DNA from 4 places in the Streptomyces sp. NPDC044044 genome. Region 3 is predicted to be linked to each of the others. Evidence: riboswitches for the same ligand, from Rfam matches in the RefSeq annotation. Region 3 holds a riboswitch; each other region holds the start of a gene.
What was found. Region 3 has a riboswitch for cobalamin ahead of metE (5-methyltetrahydropteroyltriglutamate--homocysteine S-methyltransferase). Riboswitches for the same ligand answer to the same signal wherever they lie in the genome.
Positions count from the first base shown of each region.

Region 1 (4,394 bases), on a different contig from region 3:
CATCACGACAGCGAGGAGCCACCATGTCGAGGGATGTCGACCCGAGCCTGAATCGCCGCAGGCTGCGCATCGCACTCCGCAAGGCCCGCGAGGCCACGGAGCAGTCACAGGGCCAAGCCGCCCAAGCCCTCGACTGGTCACTGTCCAAGATCATGAGGATCGAGCAGGGCACGGTCAGCCTCTCCGTGACCGATCTGCGCGCCCTTCTCCAGCAGTACGGCGTGACGGACCAGGAACTGGGCGCAGAGCTCGAAGCAGCCGCCCGCGGCTCCAAGGGGCCGAGCTGGTGGGCCAGGTACAACGACGTCATCGGGCCGCAGTTCAGTCAGTACCTGGGGTACGAGAGCGCCGCCGCATCCTTTCGCACGTACAACCCGATCATCGTGCCCGGCCTTCTGCAGACGGACGAATACGCGATGGCGCTCCTCACCCCGCGTCTGGACGAGGCGCAGGCGCGGAAGATCGTGGAACTGCGGACGGCACGCCAGGAGCGCGCCCTGGAGGGTGAGAACCCGCCGTGGACGTTCTTCGTCGTCGACGAGGCCGCGCTGCACCGGCAGGTCGGCGGACCACGCGTACAGCGCGCCCAACTGCAGCGCCTCATCGACATCTCGGAGCGCCCGAAGGTGTCCCTCCAGGTGCTGCCGTTCACGGCAGGCGCCCACTACTCCACCCTGAGCAGCTTCATCCTGCTCGGCTTCCTGGACGACGAGGACCTGCTCTACCTCGAAGCACAGGGAAACCAGTCGATCCGTGACGACCACGAGCTGATCGTGCGTCACCAGGAGTGCTTCGAGTCCCTCCGCGAGACCGCGCACGACGGAGAGAAGGCCCTCGACCTGATCCGTCAGGTCAGGGACGGCATTGACAGCAGCTGACCTCTCGGGCCCAAGGAGTCCGTGAGGAGCGAGGAGGCCTCAACATGCCAGCCGCGTTGCGAGAGTGGTGGCACGGGGTCCTCACGGCCATCGGGCAGGCGCCGTGGCGAAGCGGTGGTTCGGGTGGTGCGCAAGGTGGCGGTGGGGCCTCCACCGGCCCGGCCTCCGATGCCACCGTCGACACCTCTCCCGGACCGACACCGGCCGACGGCCCCACCTACAACCAGCTCGTCCGCGAGGCGATGGCCGACCAGGGCCGCACGGACCGGATGGACACGCTGGACCGCCATCGCACGGACGACAGTCTCCGGACGTTCACGACGAGGATCGTCTACTGCACCGGCTGCATACTCGTTCTGGTCCTGACGCTCACCGGAGTGCTCGTCGTCCTGAGCAGCGTCGGCATGACGGGCTTCTGGACGGTCGGCCCGGTGATCGCCGTCTTCTCGGCGCCCGTGGTCGCGCTGAGCCGCCAGCTCACCCAGCTGATCTCGCAGGCAGGGGCGACGCCCACGCTCAGCGACGACCGCCGTGCTGTGGTTCCCGCCCAGCGGCCCGAGCCCAGGGCCGAGGCCGATGATCCTGCCTGAACTCCGCCGAGCCCCACCAGAGCCCCATGGACACAGCGGCCGCCATGGCCGCGAAGGCCCAGACGGCCAGCCGGGCGGCCGTGCCCTCGACCAGGAGAGAAGCCGCCGCACCGACGAGGGCGGCAGCCGCGCCGAGCAGCACGCACCCCGCCACGACCACGACGGTCCCCGATGTCCCGCGCTTCCCCCCGTGCCCGCCTCTCACCAGGTGCCGCACTTCGGCGAGATGATGCTCGGTCATCCTGTCCCCCCTCCCTCTCCCCCGTCGCCGACAAGAGCGTTCAGGAACGCCTGCCAGTGCTCACCGGAGAAGACGACGCACGGCCCCGAGGGGTTCTGCGCATCACGGACGAACACCGTCTCCCGCACGAAGGCGACTTCGACGCAGTCTCCGGAGTACCCGCTGAAGCTGCTCCTGCGCCACAGCCGTCCCGACGACTTCTCATTGGCCACGCCGACCTCCCCCTACCGGAGAACCGGCGTCCCGCACGATAGCGCCGTGATCTCGGAGGGCCGACAGGTCCGCCGAGAACCACCACACCACGTAACGACCCGGACCAAATCACTCGTGGACCGCTCTCCGGTTGTCGCGTTCCAGTCTAGGAAAGTTCAATTTCCAGGCCTAGGGAAAAACCGGCCTCATGTGTGCCTCGGCACACTCTCCCGTCCCAGGTCAACGGCAAGTTGACGGGCGTTCGCGGGCGTGGTGGACTGCCGGAGCCATTACGGCGGCAGGAGAGGAAGCCGGTGCGAATCCGGCGCGGTCCCGCCACTGTCATCGAGGAGCGGACTCCTCGGAAGCCAGGAACTCTCCCCGCCGGTCACGTCGAACCAGGGCGCGGACACCCTGAGTGAGGACATATCGCCATGCGCGGCCGCCCGTTGCCGGTTCCTGTGCCCCTGTCTGTTCCCCTCCACGTACCGGCCGGCTGAACCCGTGCGTGCCGATCGCGACTTCGCGTACGGCGCCGCCGCCGGCCTCCTCGGTGATCTGTTCCTCGGCGATCCTCGTCGCGGGCACCCGGTCGCCGCGTTCGGGCGGGCCGCCGGCGTCGTCGAGCGTGTGCTGTGGCGTGACCACCGCGGGTGGGGCGCCCTGCACGCCGTGGTGTGCGCCGGGGGTGCGGCCGGTGCCGCCGCCCTGGTCTCCTCTCTCGTACGTGATTCCCGCGCCGCCTCCGTCGCGCTGACCGCCGCCACCACCTGGGCCGTGGTCGGCGGCACCTCCCTCGGGCGTGAGGCGCGGGCCATCGGCGGGGCGCTCGCCGCCGGGGACGTCGAGGTGGCGCGGGAGCGGCTGCCGCATCTGTGCGGGCGAGATCCGCAGGCGCTGGATGCCGACGGCATCGCGCGTGCCGTGGTCGAGTCCGTCGCCGAGAACACCTCCGACGCGGTGGTGGGGGCCTTGGTGTGGGGGGCTCTTGGCGGGGTCCCGGGGCTTGTCGGCTTCCGGGCCGTGAACACGCTCGACGCCATGGTCGGGCACAAGTCCGCGCAGTACCGGCGCTACGGATGGGCTTCCGCCCGCCTTGACGACGTACTGGGATGGCCGGGTGCCCGGCTCACCGCCGTGCTCGCGGCTGCCGCCGGGGACTCGCCGCGCGGTGCGCTGCGGGCCTGGCGTGACGATGCCGCCAAGCACCCGAGCCCCAACGCGGGGCCCGTGGAGGCCGCCTTCGCCGGGGCGTTGGGCGTACGGCTCGGGGGGACTCTCTCGTACGCGGGGCGTGTCGAGCACCGGCCCGTCCTGAACGGGGAGGGGCGGGGCGTCGAAATCGCCGACATCGAGCGGGCCGTGAAGCTGTCGCGGCGGGTGGGGCTGCTGACCCTGGGGGTCGCCGCGGCCGTGAGCACGATACGGAAAGGCAGGGCCTCATGAGTGGTGGACTGCTCGTCGCCGGGACCACGTCGGATGCGGGGAAGAGCGTCGTCACCGCCGGGATCTGCCGGTGGCTGGCCCGCAAGGGGGTGTCCGTCGCACCCTTCAAGGCGCAGAACATGTCCCTCAACTCCTTCGTCACGCGCGAGGGTGCCGAGATCGGGCGTGCCCAGGCCATGCAGGCGCAGGCCGCCCGGGTCGAGCCGAGCGCGCTGATGAACCCCGTGCTGCTCAAGCCGGGCAGCGACCGCAGCAGCCAGGTCGTCCTGATGGGCAAGCCCGTGGGCGAGATGACCGCGCGCGGCTACCACGGCGGGCGGCAGGAAGCGCTGCTGTCCACCGTCGTGGGATGCCTGGAGGAACTTCGGGGCAGCTATGACGCCGTGATCTGTGAAGGCGCGGGCAGCCCCGCCGAGATCAATCTGCGGCGTACGGACATCGTGAACATGGGGATCGCGCGGGCCGCCCGCTTCCCCGTGGTCGTGGTGGGGGACATCGACCGCGGTGGCGTCTTCGCCTCCTTCTTCGGGACGACCGCGCTGCTCGGCGCCCAGGACCAGGAGTTGGTCGCCGGGTATCTCGTCAACAAGTTCCGGGGCGACGTCTCGCTGCTCGAACCCGGGCTCGACATGCTTCTCGGACTCACCGGGCGGCGTACGTTCGGTGTGCTGCCGTTCCAGCACGGCCTCGGCATCGACGAGGAGGACGGGCTGCGGGTGTCCCTGCGGGGTGCCGTCAGGGAGTCCGTCGTCGCTCCCCCGGTCGGTGAGGACGTGCTGCGGGTCGCCGTCTGTGCGGTCCCGCTGATGTCGAACTTCACGGACGTGGACGCGCTGGCCGCCGAACCCGGCGTCGTCGTGCGGTTCGTGGACCGGGCCGACGAGCTCGTCGACGCCGATCTGGTGGTCGTGCCGGGGACGCGCGGGACGGTCCGCGCCCTTCAGTGGCTGCGCGAGCGCGGCCTCGCGGACGCCATCGCGCGGCGCGCCGCCGAGGGGCGTCCCGTGCTCGGGATCTGCGGCGGCTTCCAGGTCCTCGGCGAGCACA
Region 1 covers NZ_JBWKFG010000010.1:65,370-69,763, forward strand. Annotated here, with positions in the region: gene AC07AG_RS33855 (helix-turn-helix domain-containing protein) at 24-878, shown strand; gene AC07AG_RS33860 (hypothetical protein) at 923-1,468, shown strand; gene AC07AG_RS33865 (DUF397 domain-containing protein) at 1,706-1,921, opposite strand; cobalamin riboswitch at 2,167-2,300, shown strand; gene AC07AG_RS33870 (cobalamin biosynthesis protein) at 2,406-3,347, shown strand; gene AC07AG_RS33875 (cobyric acid synthase) at 3,344-4,394, shown strand, end outside.
Region 1: another riboswitch for cobalamin. It lies ahead of AC07AG_RS33870 (cobalamin biosynthesis protein); the one in region 3 lies ahead of metE (5-methyltetrahydropteroyltriglutamate--homocysteine S-methyltransferase).

Region 2 (4,394 bases), on a different contig from region 3:
AACGTCGTGGACTCCATCGCCGATCTCGTCGACCGGGTCTGACGCGCGCGCCACCCGTTTGCCGCACACGGGAGGCGTGGGACGGCGGCGCGCGTGAACCTCGAAACAGGAGGTTCACGATGCGTAGAGGAACACTCACCCTGCGTGGCATAGCCGGGGCGGCTGTCCTCGCCGCGCTCCCCGTCGTCGTCACCACGCCCGCGCTCGCCCATGACGAGGGCAAAGTGCATGCCACGGTCACCCCGTCCAGCGCGGACCCCGGGGCCAAGGTGGAGATCAGCGTCTCGGGCTGTGACGGGACGACCGGGTCCGCCGGGTCCGGCGCGTTCACGGGGGACGCGAAGCTCACCGGCAGGGACGGCGACAAGTACTCGCTGAACGGCTCCGCCACGATCCGGGACGGCGTCGAGGGTTCGTACGACGTGACCGTCATCTGCGACGGCCACCCCCACCAGGGCGTGGGCACCGTGCAGGTCGGCCGGCACCAGCAGGAGCCCGTCTCGCCGGTCCGCGCGGGCGGCGGCGGCACCGCGCAGCTTGCCGCGCACGCCCAGGAGGCGGGGCCCGGCACCCGGCACGCGGTCATCGGCCTGGTGCTCGCCGGGGTGGCGGCCGTGGCCGTGGCGTTCCGCACCGTCCGCCGGCGTCGCTCCGAGTGACGGGTGGCGGCCGACGTGTCGGGCCATGAGAAGCCGGCGGGGCAGCCGGCCGGGCACGGGCGATTCCTCACCGGGGTCGCCTGGGCGCTGCTGCTCGTGGGGCTCTGGCTGTGGGGCAGCGAGATCACCGACGTACGCGGCGGTGTCTCGGAGCCCACGACCGGTGACGTCGCCGCGGTGGGCCGGCCGTTCGGTGTCGAACTCCCGGACGCGCACAAGCCGTTGGGCGCCGCCAGGCCGCAGCGCGTGGATGTCCCCTCGCTGAAGGTGCGGGCACCCGTGGTCGTCCGCGGGCTCGACCAGGACGGCGCCATCGATCCGCCGCCGTTCGAGGAGGCGGGCTCCGTCGGCTGGTACGGCGGCGGCACGCGCCCCGGCGCCGCGGGCACCTCCCTGTTCGTGGGCCACGTCGACACCGAGACGCGCCCCGCGGTCTTCTACGACCTCAGCGCCATGCGGCCGGGCGAGAAGATCCGGGTGGCCCGCGACGACGGCTCGGTCGCGGAGTTCACCGTGGACGACGTCCAGGTCCTCAGCCGGGACCGCTTCGACGCGAAGAAGGCGTACGGCCCCCACGAGGAGGGCCGCGCCGAACTCCGCCTGATCACGTGCGGCGGCACGTTCGACCGGGCGAGCAAGACGTACTCCGCGAACGTGGTGGTGTCCGCCTACCTCACCGGGGTGGGGCCGTAGGGGTGGCGCCGGGGCGCGAGGGCACTCCCGCCGCGCTCGCGCCCACGGTGGCACCCCTGGCGGCCCCTTCCCGGACGGCCCGCAGGCCAAGGCCTCCGAAGACGGCCGCGAACACGGCCCACAACAGGGCGTGCGAGGCGACCGAGAGGACGCGGAAGTCCCACAGGAGCGTCGCGTCCACCGGGACCGGGTCGGGGTTGTCCGGGAGCAGGAAGAGCGCGGCGAGGACGGCGACCGTCGTGAGGGCCGCCGCGATCTGCCGCACCGGTACGGATCTGGCCGCCAGGCGTACGTACACCTGCCGGGCCAGGAACATGCCGAGGACGCCGATCGCGAGGGAGGCCAGCCACAGCGCCTGGCGCTCGCCGACCGTGCCCGAGTCGCCGACGCCCGGCGGGTTCGCCGGGTAGCGCAGACCGGGCAGCAGGGAGACGGCGAGGAACGCGGCTCCCGCGAAGGCGAGGGCCCGCGGCCACGGGGCCGCGTGCGGGTCGCGGCGGTGCACCAGGGCGTACGCAACGGCGAAGAGGACGCCGATGGCCAGACCGGCGACGACCGCGGAGAGCACGAGCCCCGCGTGCTGGGTGGAGCGCGTGAACAGCTCCTCGTGGTGCTGTGCGGCCTGAGCGGCGCCGTGCGCGTGTTCCTCGGCCGCCGCGCGCTTCTCCTCGGCGCGGATCGCCCGGTCCATCAGCGGCTCGGCGAGGAGCAGGGAGAAGAGACCGGCCGCGAGGCCCGCCGCGCCTCCCGCCACCAGACCCCGGCCGAGCAGGGGCAGGACGGATGAGGACGGGGGAGAGGACGCAGGGGTTGGCATGGCGCCGTGTCCGTCCCCGGTCAGTGGCACGGGGCACCGAAGAGGTGCCTGCCGTCGTGGGCGAACTCGTGGAGGTAGCTGCCGGTCGCGGAGATCAGCGAGCCGTTGTCGAAGAAGACCGCGTAGAGCGCGATCAGCGCGATGAGGACCGCGGCCGATGCGATGAGCCAGTCGCGGGTGTGGACCGTGGCGGCCTGGACCGCCGTGCTCTCGGTGCCCGATGCCGCGGTGTGCAGTGACATGTCGAAGGCCTCCTCTGGGGTTTCCACGCCCCGAAGCAGGAGTACGACGGCTCAGTTCCTGACTTCCGCACGCCAGGCGGGCGTCCGGTCACAGTGGCGGGCCCGCCCCGGAATCGCACCGGGTTCCTGTCAACCATCGCCTCGATGTATGGACTTGTCGCCCGGAGAGTCCCAGTTGGTCATGGATGCTGTCAATGGAACCTGTATCAGGACAACCCGGCCCGGTCGGCGGCCCGCTCCCCCCGGAGCCGTCGACCGGGCTGGTCCTCGACCGCGCGCGCACGAGCTGCGGGAGTAACCCGGCGCCGGCGCGGGAGGTTCGGTGGCCAACCCCGCATGTGCGGGATGGACGATCAGGCCGGGGGCTTGGGCCGTTGTGACGACTCTAGAACGGATGAGCGCTGCAGCCTAGGGGTGGATTGACGCCAAGTCGTGATCCGCTTCCTCTCTGTGATCATCGCAGGTGATGTTGGTTCTCGGGACGGCCGTCAGGAAGGTTCGGACCAACTGCCGCGCAGCGCGGTGTCGTCGAGCGATCCCTTGATCACCTCGGTGGCCACCACCTCCATGACCAGCCGTTCTCTGCGCGCGTACCGCCGCAGGGCGTCGAAGGCCTCGTCGACGCCCGTGTGCCAGCGTTCGGCGAGTATGCCCTTGGCCTGTTCAATGCGTATACGGCTGGTCAGGGCGCCCTGGAGCTGTGTGGCGAGGACCCGGTACGCCGTGTAGGCGCGGTGATTGTGCAGACCGACCGCGGCGGCGTCGGCGATCGCCTGCGCCAGACGCAACTCCCCCTCGGCGTGGCGGGTCCGGGGGTTCTCCGGCACGAAGATGTTCAGCGCGCCGAGCAGCGTCTCGCGCTGCCGCAGCGGAACCGCGTAGGTCATCCCGATGCCGCGGCGGCGGGCCAGCGCCGTGAACTCCGGCCAGCGGTCGGCGGGTTCGTCCGCCGTGAGCCGCACGGGCGGCACCGCGACGCCCGTGCCGAGGCTCTCCACGCAGGGCCCACCGCCCTGTTGGGCCCCGAGCAGGTCGAGCGCCAGGTCCCGGGGATGCCCTCCGGCGGCCACCCCCGGCGTGCCGTTGCCGTCGAAGATGACTCCGGCGGCGGTGGCGTCGAGCAGCTCCACGCAGTGTCCTGCCACCCGGCTCAGGTAGCGCTCCGGGTCGAAGTCGTCGTCCAGCGTGTTGGTGGTCTCCACCAGGACTTCGGCCAGCCGTAGTTCAGAGGCGTGATCCCGCATGATCTCCTCCCCATGAGCGCCACCCCGCGCACTGCGCCTACCCCCGGGCGCGGGGCTGTAACAGGTATCCAACAGCTCTCCGCAGCGGACGGGCGGGCCTCGTGAGCCGGGAGTGCGTATGTCAGGATTGAGAATCGGACAGTGCACCCAAGGGGGAGTGGATGTACCACAAAGGCCACGGCCGCGGTCATCGGATCGCGGCCCGGGGGGTGAAGGCTGTGGCGGCGTTTGCGGGGGCTGCGCTGCTGCTGTCGGGGTGCTCCTCCGATGACGGTTCGGGCAACGAGGAGTCGTCGGGGAACCCGGTCGAGCAACAGCCGAAGGGCACCGACCCGTACTGGGTCAACCCGGACGGGAACGCGGCCAAGCAGGTCGCCACGTACGAGAAGGACGGCAAGAAGGACGACGCCGAGCTGATCCGCAAGATCGCCGAACAGCCCGTCGCGGAGTGGATCATCCCGGAGAACGCGGAGGACCAGGCGCGCGGCTTCACCGAGGCCGCGCAGAAGGCCGACCGGGACGCCCTGTTGGTCCTCTACAACATCCCGCACCGCGACTGCGGCCAGTACTCGGGCGGCGGCGCGGCCGACGGCAACGCCTACCGCACCTTCATCGACCAGGTGGCGAAGGGCATCGGTGACCGCAACGCCACGGTCATCCTGGAGCCGGACGCGGTGCTCCACATGGTCGACAACTGCACGCCGGAGGAGTTTCACGAGGAGCGGTACGACCTCCTCAA
Region 2 covers NZ_JBWKFG010000004.1:654,810-659,203, reverse strand. Annotated here, with positions in the region: gene AC07AG_RS18570 (HAD-IIA family hydrolase) at 1-42, shown strand, start outside; gene AC07AG_RS18565 (hypothetical protein) at 120-659, shown strand; gene AC07AG_RS18560 (class F sortase) at 675-1,352, shown strand; gene AC07AG_RS18555 (CbtA family protein) at 1,333-2,169, opposite strand; gene AC07AG_RS18550 (CbtB domain-containing protein) at 2,190-2,411, opposite strand; cobalamin riboswitch at 2,443-2,564, opposite strand; gene AC07AG_RS18545 (ANTAR domain-containing protein) at 2,900-3,655, opposite strand; gene AC07AG_RS18540 (glycoside hydrolase family 6 protein) at 3,817-4,394, shown strand, end outside.
Region 2: another riboswitch for cobalamin. It lies ahead of AC07AG_RS18550 (CbtB domain-containing protein); the one in region 3 lies ahead of metE (5-methyltetrahydropteroyltriglutamate--homocysteine S-methyltransferase).

Region 3 (4,394 bases):
GCTACTTCGCCGCATGGCTGCACGGGCAGGGGGCCGTCGCCCTGTACGGGCTCATGGAGGACGCCGCCACCGCCGAGATCGCCCGGGTGCAGATCTGGCAGTGGCTGCGCCACCAGGTCGTCGATCGAGCGACCGTCCTTGAACTGGTGGGGGACGAGCTCGCCGCCCTGGGCGCGGAGTACCCGTGGGCCCCTCTCGACGAAGTCCGCGGACTCTTCGAACGGACCGCCCTGGCACGGGAGTTGCCCGCCTTCTTCACCACGGACGCCTACAGCCGTCACCTCGTGCGCCGCCCGGAGGGACGGTCATGACCGCGGCCATCCGCCGGGTCGGCGTGGTGGGCGGGGGCCAGATGGGCGCCGGGATCGCCGAGGTGTGCGCCCGCGCCGACCTGGACACCGTGGTCTGCGAGGCCGACGCACTCGCCGCACGCGCCGCCGCCGAGCGAGTCGCCGTGTCGCTCGAACGAGCTGTCCAGCGAGGCAAGTTGGACCGCATCGGCGCCGAGGACGCACTCGCCCGCATGGTCTTCACCGGCAGCCTCGACGACCTGGCCGACCGCCAGCTCGTCGTCGAGGCCGTCGTCGAGGACACCGCCGCGAAGACGGAGATCTTCGCCACCCTGGACAAGGTCGTCGAGGACCCCGACGCGATCCTGGCCACCAACACCTCCTCCATCCCGGTCATGCGTCTGGGGATGGCCACCCGGCGTGCCGACCGTGTTCTCGGGCTGCACTTCTTCAACCCCGCCCCCGTGCTTCCCCTGGTCGAGGTCGTGTCCTCACTGCACACGGCCGCACGGACCGTCGCCGCCGTAGAGGACTTCGCCACGCACACCCTGGGCAAGACGGTCGTCCGCTCCCAGGACAGAGCGGGCTTCGTCGTGAACGCGCTGCTCGTCCCCTACCTCCTCTCCGCGATCCGGATGACCGAGTCCGGCTTCGCCACGCCCGCCGACGTGGACGCGGGCATGGAGCTGGGCTGCGCGCACCCTATGGGGCCGCTGAAGCTGGCGGACCTGATCGGCCTCGACACGGTCGCCTCCATCGCGGCATCGCTCTACGAAGAGTTCAAGGAACCCCTGTACGCCCCGCCGCCGCTGCTCCAGCGCATGGTGGAGGCGGGGCTGCTCGGCCGCAAGAGCGGCCGCGGGTTCCACACCTACGACCGGGGCTGAGGGGCCCGGGTCCGCCGCCGGGCTGAGGGGCCCGCGGCTGCTGTGAGCGGGGCGCGGAACGGACTGGTGATCCGTTCCGCGCGCCCGCATGTGCCGATACGGGCGGGGTCCGTGTCTCACCTCACGGTCCGGAATGTGATCAGTACTGCCCAGGAGGCCGATCACCCTCTAGCCTGACCTGTGCAGCTGGTTCGCCCTGTCCGCCAGGCAGACGCGTCGTAAGAGGGAACCCGGTGGGAATCCGGGACTGCCCCGCAGCGGTGAGTGGGAACGACCGCCGTCATACGCACTGGGTCCGAGCGCGGATCCGGGAAGCGACGGCCAGTAGGAACCTGCCTCGGCAGGTGTGCCCGCGAGTCCGAAGACCTGCCCGTTGCCCGTACGTGACCCCTCACGTGCGGACATCCCGGTGACCTCGTGGGCGGGTCGGCGTCAGATCAGGTGGAGCACCGCGCCGGTGGCGCGCGTCCGGTCCGCCCGGTTCGTCACCCCTTCGCGTCCGCGTCCCGTCCCGGGATGCTCAGGAGTCATCTCGCGAAGGAGATTTCCGTGACAACGAAGCCCGCAGCCGCGGCAGCACAGGCCACTGTGTACGGCTACCCCCGCCAGGGCCCCAACCGGGAACTGAAGAAGGCCGTCGAGGGCTACTGGAAGGGCCGCGTCACCGCCGACGCCCTCCGGGACACCGCGGCGCAGCTGCGCCGGTCCACCTGGCAGCACCTGGCCGACGCAGGCATCCACGAGGTGCCGACCGGCGACTTCTCGTACTACGACCATGTCCTGGACACCAGCGTCATGGTCGGCGCCGTCCCCCAGCGGCACCGTGAGGCCGTCGACGCCGACGCGCTCGACGGCTATTTCGCGATGGCCCGCGGCACGCAGGATGTGGCCCCTCTCGAGATGACCAAGTGGTTCGACACCAACTACCACTACCTCGTGCCGGAGCTCGGCCCCGACACCGTCTTCACCGCCGACTCCGCCAAGCAGGTCGCCGAGCTGAAGGAGGCCGTCGCGCTCGGCCTCGCGGCCCGCCCCGTGCTTGTCGGCCCGGTCACCTATCTGCTGCTCGCCAAGCCCGCGCCCGGCGTGGCCGCCGATTTCGAGCCGCTCACCCTCCTGGACCGTCTGCTGCCCGTGTACGCCGAGGTCCTCGCCGACCTGCGCGCCGCGGGCGCCGAGTGGGTGCAGCTCGACGAGCCCGCCCTGGTCCAGGACCGCACCCCGGCCGAACTCAACGCCGCCGCCCGCGCCTACCGCGATCTCGGTGCGCTCACCGACCGTCCTCAGCTCCTTGTCGGCTCGTACTTCGGCAGGCTCGGCGACGCGCTGCCGGTGCTCGCCAAGGCTCCGGTCGAGGGCCTCGCCCTGGACTTCACCGAGGCCGCCGCGAGCCAGCTGGAGGACCTCGCCGCCGTCGGCGGTCTTCCCGGCAAGCGTCTGGTCGCGGGCGTCGTCAACGGCCGCAACATCTGGATCAACGACCTGGAGAAGTCCCTCGCCACCCTGGGCACGCTCCTGGGCCTCGCCGACCGGGTCGACGTCTCCGCGTCCTGCTCCCTGCTGCACGTCCCGCTGGACGCCACCGCCGAACGGGACATCGACCCGCAGATCGCCCGCTGGCTGGCCTTCGCCCACCAGAAGACCGCCGAGATCGCCACGCTGGCCCGCGGCCTGGCCCAGGGCACGGGCGCCATCGCGGCCGAACTGTCCGCCAACCGCGCCGGCCTGGCGTCCCGCTCGGGCTCGGCCCTCACCCACGACCCGGCCGTACGCTCCCGCGTCGCCGCGATCACCGGCGCCGACGCCCGCCGCGCCCACGCCTACCCGGAGCGTGCGGCGGCCCAGCGGACCCGGCTCGGTCTTCCGCAACTGCCCACGACCACCATCGGCTCGTTCCCGCAGACCACCGAACTGCGCACGGCACGCGCCGACTTGCGCGCGGGCCGTATCGACACGGCGGGCTACGAGGAGCGCATCAAGAACGAGATCCGCGAGGTCCTCGCCTTCCAGGAGAAGGTGGGCATCGACGTGCTGGTGCACGGCGAGCCCGAACGCAACGACATGGTGCAGTACTTCGCCGAGCAGCTCACCGGCTACCTCGCCACGCAGCACGGCTGGGTCCAGTCGTACGGCACCCGCTATGTGCGCCCGCCGGTCCTGGCCGGCGACATCTCCCGGCCCGAGCCGATGACGGTGCGCTGGACCTCGTACGCCAACTCCCTGACCGACCGCCCCGTCAAGGGCATGCTCACCGGTCCCGTCACCATGCTCGCCTGGTCCTTCGTCCGCGACGACCAGCCGCTCGGCGACACGGCACGCCAGGTCGCGCTCGCCCTGCGCGACGAGGTCAACGACCTGGAGGAGGCGGGCACTTCGGTCATCCAGGTCGACGAGCCCGCGCTGCGCGAGACGCTGCCGCTGCGCGCCGCCGACCACCCGGCCTACCTGGACTGGGCCACGGAGTCCTTCCGCCTCACCACCAGCGGCGTACGCCCGGACACGCAGATCCACACGCACATGTGCTACGCGGAGTTCGGCGACATCGTCCAGGCCATCGACGACCTCGACGCCGACGTCATCAGCCTGGAAGCCGCCCGCTCGCACATGCAGGTGGCCCGCGAACTGGCCGAGCACGGCTATCCGCGCGAGGCGGGTCCCGGCGTCTACGACATCCACTCCCCCCGCGTACCGAGCACCGAGGAGGCAGCAGCCCTGCTGCGCAAGGGACTTGAGGCCATCCCCGCCGAACGCCTCTGGGTGAACCCCGACTGCGGCCTGAAGACCCGCGGCTGGCCCGAGACCAAGGCCTCCCTGGAGAACCTGGTGGCCGCGGCGCGCGAGGTGAGGGCGGAGCTGCCCACGGGTTCCTGACCCGAACGCTCCTGCCGGGGCGGCCATGTGAGGACGAATGGCCGCCCCGTGTCCTCGTCCGGCTGACCGGCGGGGCACTCCTGGTGGCCACCGGTGGCGGTTCTGTCTCCGAACCGGGGAGGCAGTGCGGCGCGATGCTCACCGTGGTGCGATGCAGCTCCGAAGGCTGATCCGGGCAGACCATGGCCATCGTCCGTACCAACCCCAGCCCGTATCCCCGTCAGGGATTGTTCAGATAGGTGAGGACGGCGAGGACACGACGGTTGTTGCTGTCGTCATCGGTGATGCCGAGTTTGCCGAAGAGCGAGGTGGTGTACTTGCTGATGGCGCTTTCGCTCAGGAACAG
Region 3 covers NZ_JBWKFG010000001.1:168,926-173,319, reverse strand. Annotated here, with positions in the region: gene aceB (malate synthase A) at 1-311, shown strand, start outside; gene AC07AG_RS00780 (3-hydroxybutyryl-CoA dehydrogenase) at 308-1,177, shown strand; cobalamin riboswitch at 1,348-1,565, shown strand; gene metE (5-methyltetrahydropteroyltriglutamate--homocysteine S-methyltransferase) at 1,727-4,048, shown strand; gene AC07AG_RS00770 (response regulator transcription factor) at 4,269-4,394, opposite strand, start outside.

Region 4 (4,394 bases), on a different contig from region 3:
GGTCACTCCGTCGACGATGAGCCGGCCGCCGGCCTCTCTGGCCACCCGGTCGGCGCGCAGGCCGGGTTCGACGGGTCGGGGCGTGCCGTCCGGGCGTGACGTCATGTCGTCCTCCGGGTGCGGTAGAGGACCAGGACGAACGCCGGGACGCCGATCAGGGACGTCACCACGCCCACCGGCACCTCCTGCGGGTCGAGGACCGTGCGGGCCAGCGTGTCCACCCACACCAGGAACACCGCGCCCGCGAGCGCCGTGACCGGGAGCAGCCTCGCGTGCCCGGGGCCGACCAGGGCGCGGGCCGCGTGCGGCAGGACCAGGCCCACGAAGCCGATGGCGCCCGCGCTGCTGACCAGGGCCGCCGTGAGCAGGGCGGTGACGGAGAGCAGGATCAGCCGGGTGCGGGCGACATGGACGCCCAGCGTCGCCGCCGCGTCCTGGCCGAACACGAACGCGTCCAGGGTGCGGGCGTGCGCCAGGCAGATCGCGAGGGCCACGAAGAGCACCGCCCCGCACATCCACACGTCCGTCCAGCCCACCCCGCTCAACGAGCCGAGCAGCCAGAACAGGACACCCCGCGTAGTCTCCGCGTCGCCCGCCGTGAGGATCACGAACGAGGTGAGCGCGGAGAAGAGCTGCATCGCCGCCACCCCGGAAAGGACCACGCGGTCGACGCTCCCGCCCAGGGTGTGGCTGAGCAGCAGGACCAGGGCGAAGGAGAGGACGGCTCCCACGAAGGCGCCCGCCGAGACCGACACCACTCCCCCGCCGACCCCCAGGACGACGATCACGACCGCGCCCGTGGAGGCCCCCGAGGAGACACCGAGCACGAAGGGGTCGGCGAGCGGGTTGCGCAGCAGGGACTGGAGGACCGTTCCGCAGACCGCGAGGCCCGCGCCGCAGACCGCCGCGAGGAGCGTGCGCGGCATGCGCAGGTTCCAGACGATGCCGTCCCGGATGGGCGTGAGCGTGGCCTCTCCCCAGCCGAGGTGCGCCGCCACCGCCGACCACACGTCCGGTACGGAGATGTCCGCGGGGCCGATGGTGACGGCCACCGCCACGGACAGGGCGAGGACGGCGACGCCCACCGTCCAGAGCAGGGTCTGCCGTATGCCGCCCGTGAGGGCTCGCGTCACTTGGCGAGCCCGAACTCGCGCAAGGCGTCGGCGACTTGCTCCACGCCGTCCACCGTGCGGATCGTCGGGTTCATGGCCTGGCCGCTCAGGAGCACGTACCGCTTCTTCTTCACGGCGGTCAGGTTCTTGGTGACCGGGTTGGACTCCAGGAACTCGATCTTCTTCTTCGCGCTCTCGGCCGTCTGCGACTTGCGTGTGAGGTCGCCGATGACCAGGACGTCCGGGTCGCGGTCGGCCACCGTCTCCCAGTTGATCTGGGGCCACTCCTCGCGGGTGTCGTCGAAGACGTTCTTCACGCCCAGTTCGCGGGTGATGATGCCCGGCGCACCGCAGCAGCCCGCCATGTAGGGGGCGTCGGAGTTGGCGAACCAGTAGAGGAGCGACGTGCCGGACGCGTCAGCCTTCTTGACGGTCTTCGTGGCCTTCGCCACCCGGCCCTTGAGCTCCGTGATCAGGCGTTCGCCGCGCTTCTCGACGCCGAAGGCCTTGGCCAGGTCGCGTATCTCGCCGTACACGGTGTCCATGGTCAGCGTCTTGTCGCGGCGGCCGTCGCCGTCGCCGCTGTTGTCCTTGCCCGCGCAGTCGGAGGGCGAGACATAGGCGGGTACGCCGAGTTCGGCGAACTTGGCGCGGTCGGCGACGCCGCCCTTGCTGACCGTCGCCAGGAAGGACGCGGTGACGAAGTCCGGTTCCTCGGCGAGGACCTTCTCGAAGGAGGGGTAGCTGTCGGCGAGCCGCTCGACCTTGGCGTTGTCCTTCTCCAGGCCCTTGAGGACCGGGTCCGTCCAGGTGCCGGTGCCGGCCATGCGGTCGGCGAGGCCGAGTGAGAGCAGGATCTCGGTGGAGCCCTGGTCGAGGGAGACCGCCCGCCGCGGCGGGGCCTTGATCTCCGCCTTCTTGCCGCAGGAGGTGAGGGTGACCGGGTACCCCTCGGCCTTCTTTCCCGAGGGGCCCGATGAGCCGCCCGACGAGCCGCAGGCGCTCAGGGTGACGGTCAGGGCTGCGGCGAGAATGCCGGATATACGTACACGACGGGCTGTGGAGGACACACGATCCCTTGAGTCTCACGGCTCATACGCGGAGCCTGGCCTGCTTCGTCACCTCCGCCGCTCGGTGCGCGGGCGAAGGTGCCAGCAGGTCTTCGGACTCGGGGATCGGCCGGGCGGGGCGCCTTCCCAGGCGTCCGTGGACGCCCAGTGGCCGTGGCCCCGCCCGTTCCCCCTCACCGCTGCGCGTCAGTTCCGGATTCGCACCGGATTCCCTGGCCCTGGTGTGGGTTGACTGGCGTCCGCAAGCTATCACGCGAGGTCAGGCCGATTTGTCGGGCCTCGGCGCCCCGCGGTACGTGCCGAAGGACCACTTGTTGCCCTCGGGGTCGGCGATCGCGAACTCCCTGCTGCCGTACGGCTGGTCCTCGATCTCACGGATGATCTCGACGCCCGCGGCGCTGAGCCGCTGGTAGAGGTCGTCCACGCGGTCGGTGACGACGTACGCGCCGAAGGTGCCCGGCTTCAGGCACCAGGCCTCGGACTTCTCGTCGTACGAGCCGAGCATGATCGCACCGCCCTCGGGCCAGTCGAGCTCGGCGTGGGCCACGCGGTCGCCGTCCTCGTAGACGGCGGTGCGCAGGAAGCCGACCGTGCCGACCAGGAAGTCGATCAGGGCGGGGGCGTCGTGGGCCTGGAGCGTGGGCCAGACGGCGGGGGCGCGCCCGGCGGAGGTGGACGGGGGCTGCTGCTTCTCGGTGGTGTTCATGGGTCCTACTCTTCGCCCACGCCATAGCTCCCGGCTTGGATATTCCGGCACTCTTCGGCCAGCCAGCCGCTGGGGCTCACCCCGGTGTACTGCCGGAAGTCCCGCACCAGGTGGGAGTGGTCGTAATAGCCGCAGTCGGCGGCGACGCGGGCCAGATCGGGGGCGGCTCCAGCGGCCACGGAGCGTGCGACGGCGCCGCGTGCGCGCTGGAAGCGCATCAGGCGGCCCGCCTGCTTGGGGCTCAGGCCCGTCTCCGCGCGAAAGAGCGTGGTGAGGCGGCGTTCGCTGAGCGCGACATGCCGGGACAGACCGCGCAGGGTGCCCACGCCCTGGTGCCGGGCCAGCCAGGCCCAGGCCTCCGCGACCTCGGGGCGTACGGATCCTGCGGTGTCCTGTGCGGCCACGCGCTGCCTCAAGTAGGCGGACAGGGAGGCGAATCGCTCCTCCCAGCCGCCCTGCTCGCACAGCAGCTCCCGTACGTCGGCGGCGCGGCGCCCCATCACGTCGGCGCCGGACGTCACCAGGTCGTCGGCCAGTTCCGCCGCCGGTACGCCGAACAGTGCGCGGGCGGCGAGCGGGTGCACGGCGAGCTGGATGCCCGCCTCGTGCTCGGGCCGCACCACGTACGCCGGGGACTGGTGCAGGCCGCCGACGACGATGTCGGTGCGGGACGCGTCGGGGCCGCCCGCCTGCTCGGGGCTCTCGCCGGTCACGACGGGGCCGTCCAGGGAGAAGATCAGCGTCAGATACGGGGACGGCAGGCCGCGGTGGAATCCGGGGTGCTCCCCCGCCGTGCGGTAGCCGACGGCGGACACCACCATGCCGTCGAGCCGCGGAGCGGCCCGCACGAACTCCCGGGAGGCGGTCTCCATGCCTTCCAGTATGCGATGGGCGCGACTCGGGAGCAGGCCCGTACGCCTGACGGGCGTCCGATGCGACTACCCGCGGGCGCGCGTCCCATGCCCGCCGCGTCCGGTGATGTCGATCATGGGAATCCGCCGCCCGACCTCATACGATGACCCGCCGCTCCGGACGGGGCGCAGACCGCTCTCAGGGGGCACGAAATCATGGCAGTAAAGGCAATGGGCAAGCTGGCCGTACTCGGCACGGCGGGCGCGCTCACCGCGGCCGTCCTCGCGGGGACGGCGCTGTGGCCCGGCACGGACGCCACGGCGGCGGACGCCTCCGCCAGGACCGCGAAATCCTCGGCGAAGACCGCGACCGAGCTGGCGCACTGGCCCGAGCCGGTCGCGAAGAAGCTGGGCAAGGTCATCGCGAAGAACGAGGACAAGGGCGCGTACGCCGTCTTCGACGCGGACAACACGACCTACCGCAACGACCTGGAGGAGTCCCTCCTGCCCTTCCTGGAGATGAAGGGGGTGCTGACCCGCAAGTCGATGGACCCGTCGCTGAAGATCATTCCCTTCAAGGACACGGCGAAGCACAAGGAGAGCCTCTACAGCTACTACAACCGGCTCTGCGAGGTCGACGACCAGGTCTGCTACC
Region 4 covers NZ_JBWKFG010000017.1:91,060-95,453, reverse strand. Annotated here, with positions in the region: gene AC07AG_RS41820 (ABC transporter ATP-binding protein) at 1-105, opposite strand, end outside; gene AC07AG_RS41815 (FecCD family ABC transporter permease) at 102-1,133, opposite strand; gene AC07AG_RS41810 (ABC transporter substrate-binding protein) at 1,130-2,182, opposite strand; cobalamin riboswitch at 2,249-2,434, opposite strand; gene AC07AG_RS41805 (VOC family protein) at 2,442-2,888, opposite strand; gene AC07AG_RS41800 (AraC family transcriptional regulator) at 2,894-3,760, opposite strand; gene AC07AG_RS41795 (HAD family hydrolase) at 3,956-4,394, shown strand, end outside.
Region 4: another riboswitch for cobalamin. It lies ahead of AC07AG_RS41810 (ABC transporter substrate-binding protein); the one in region 3 lies ahead of metE (5-methyltetrahydropteroyltriglutamate--homocysteine S-methyltransferase).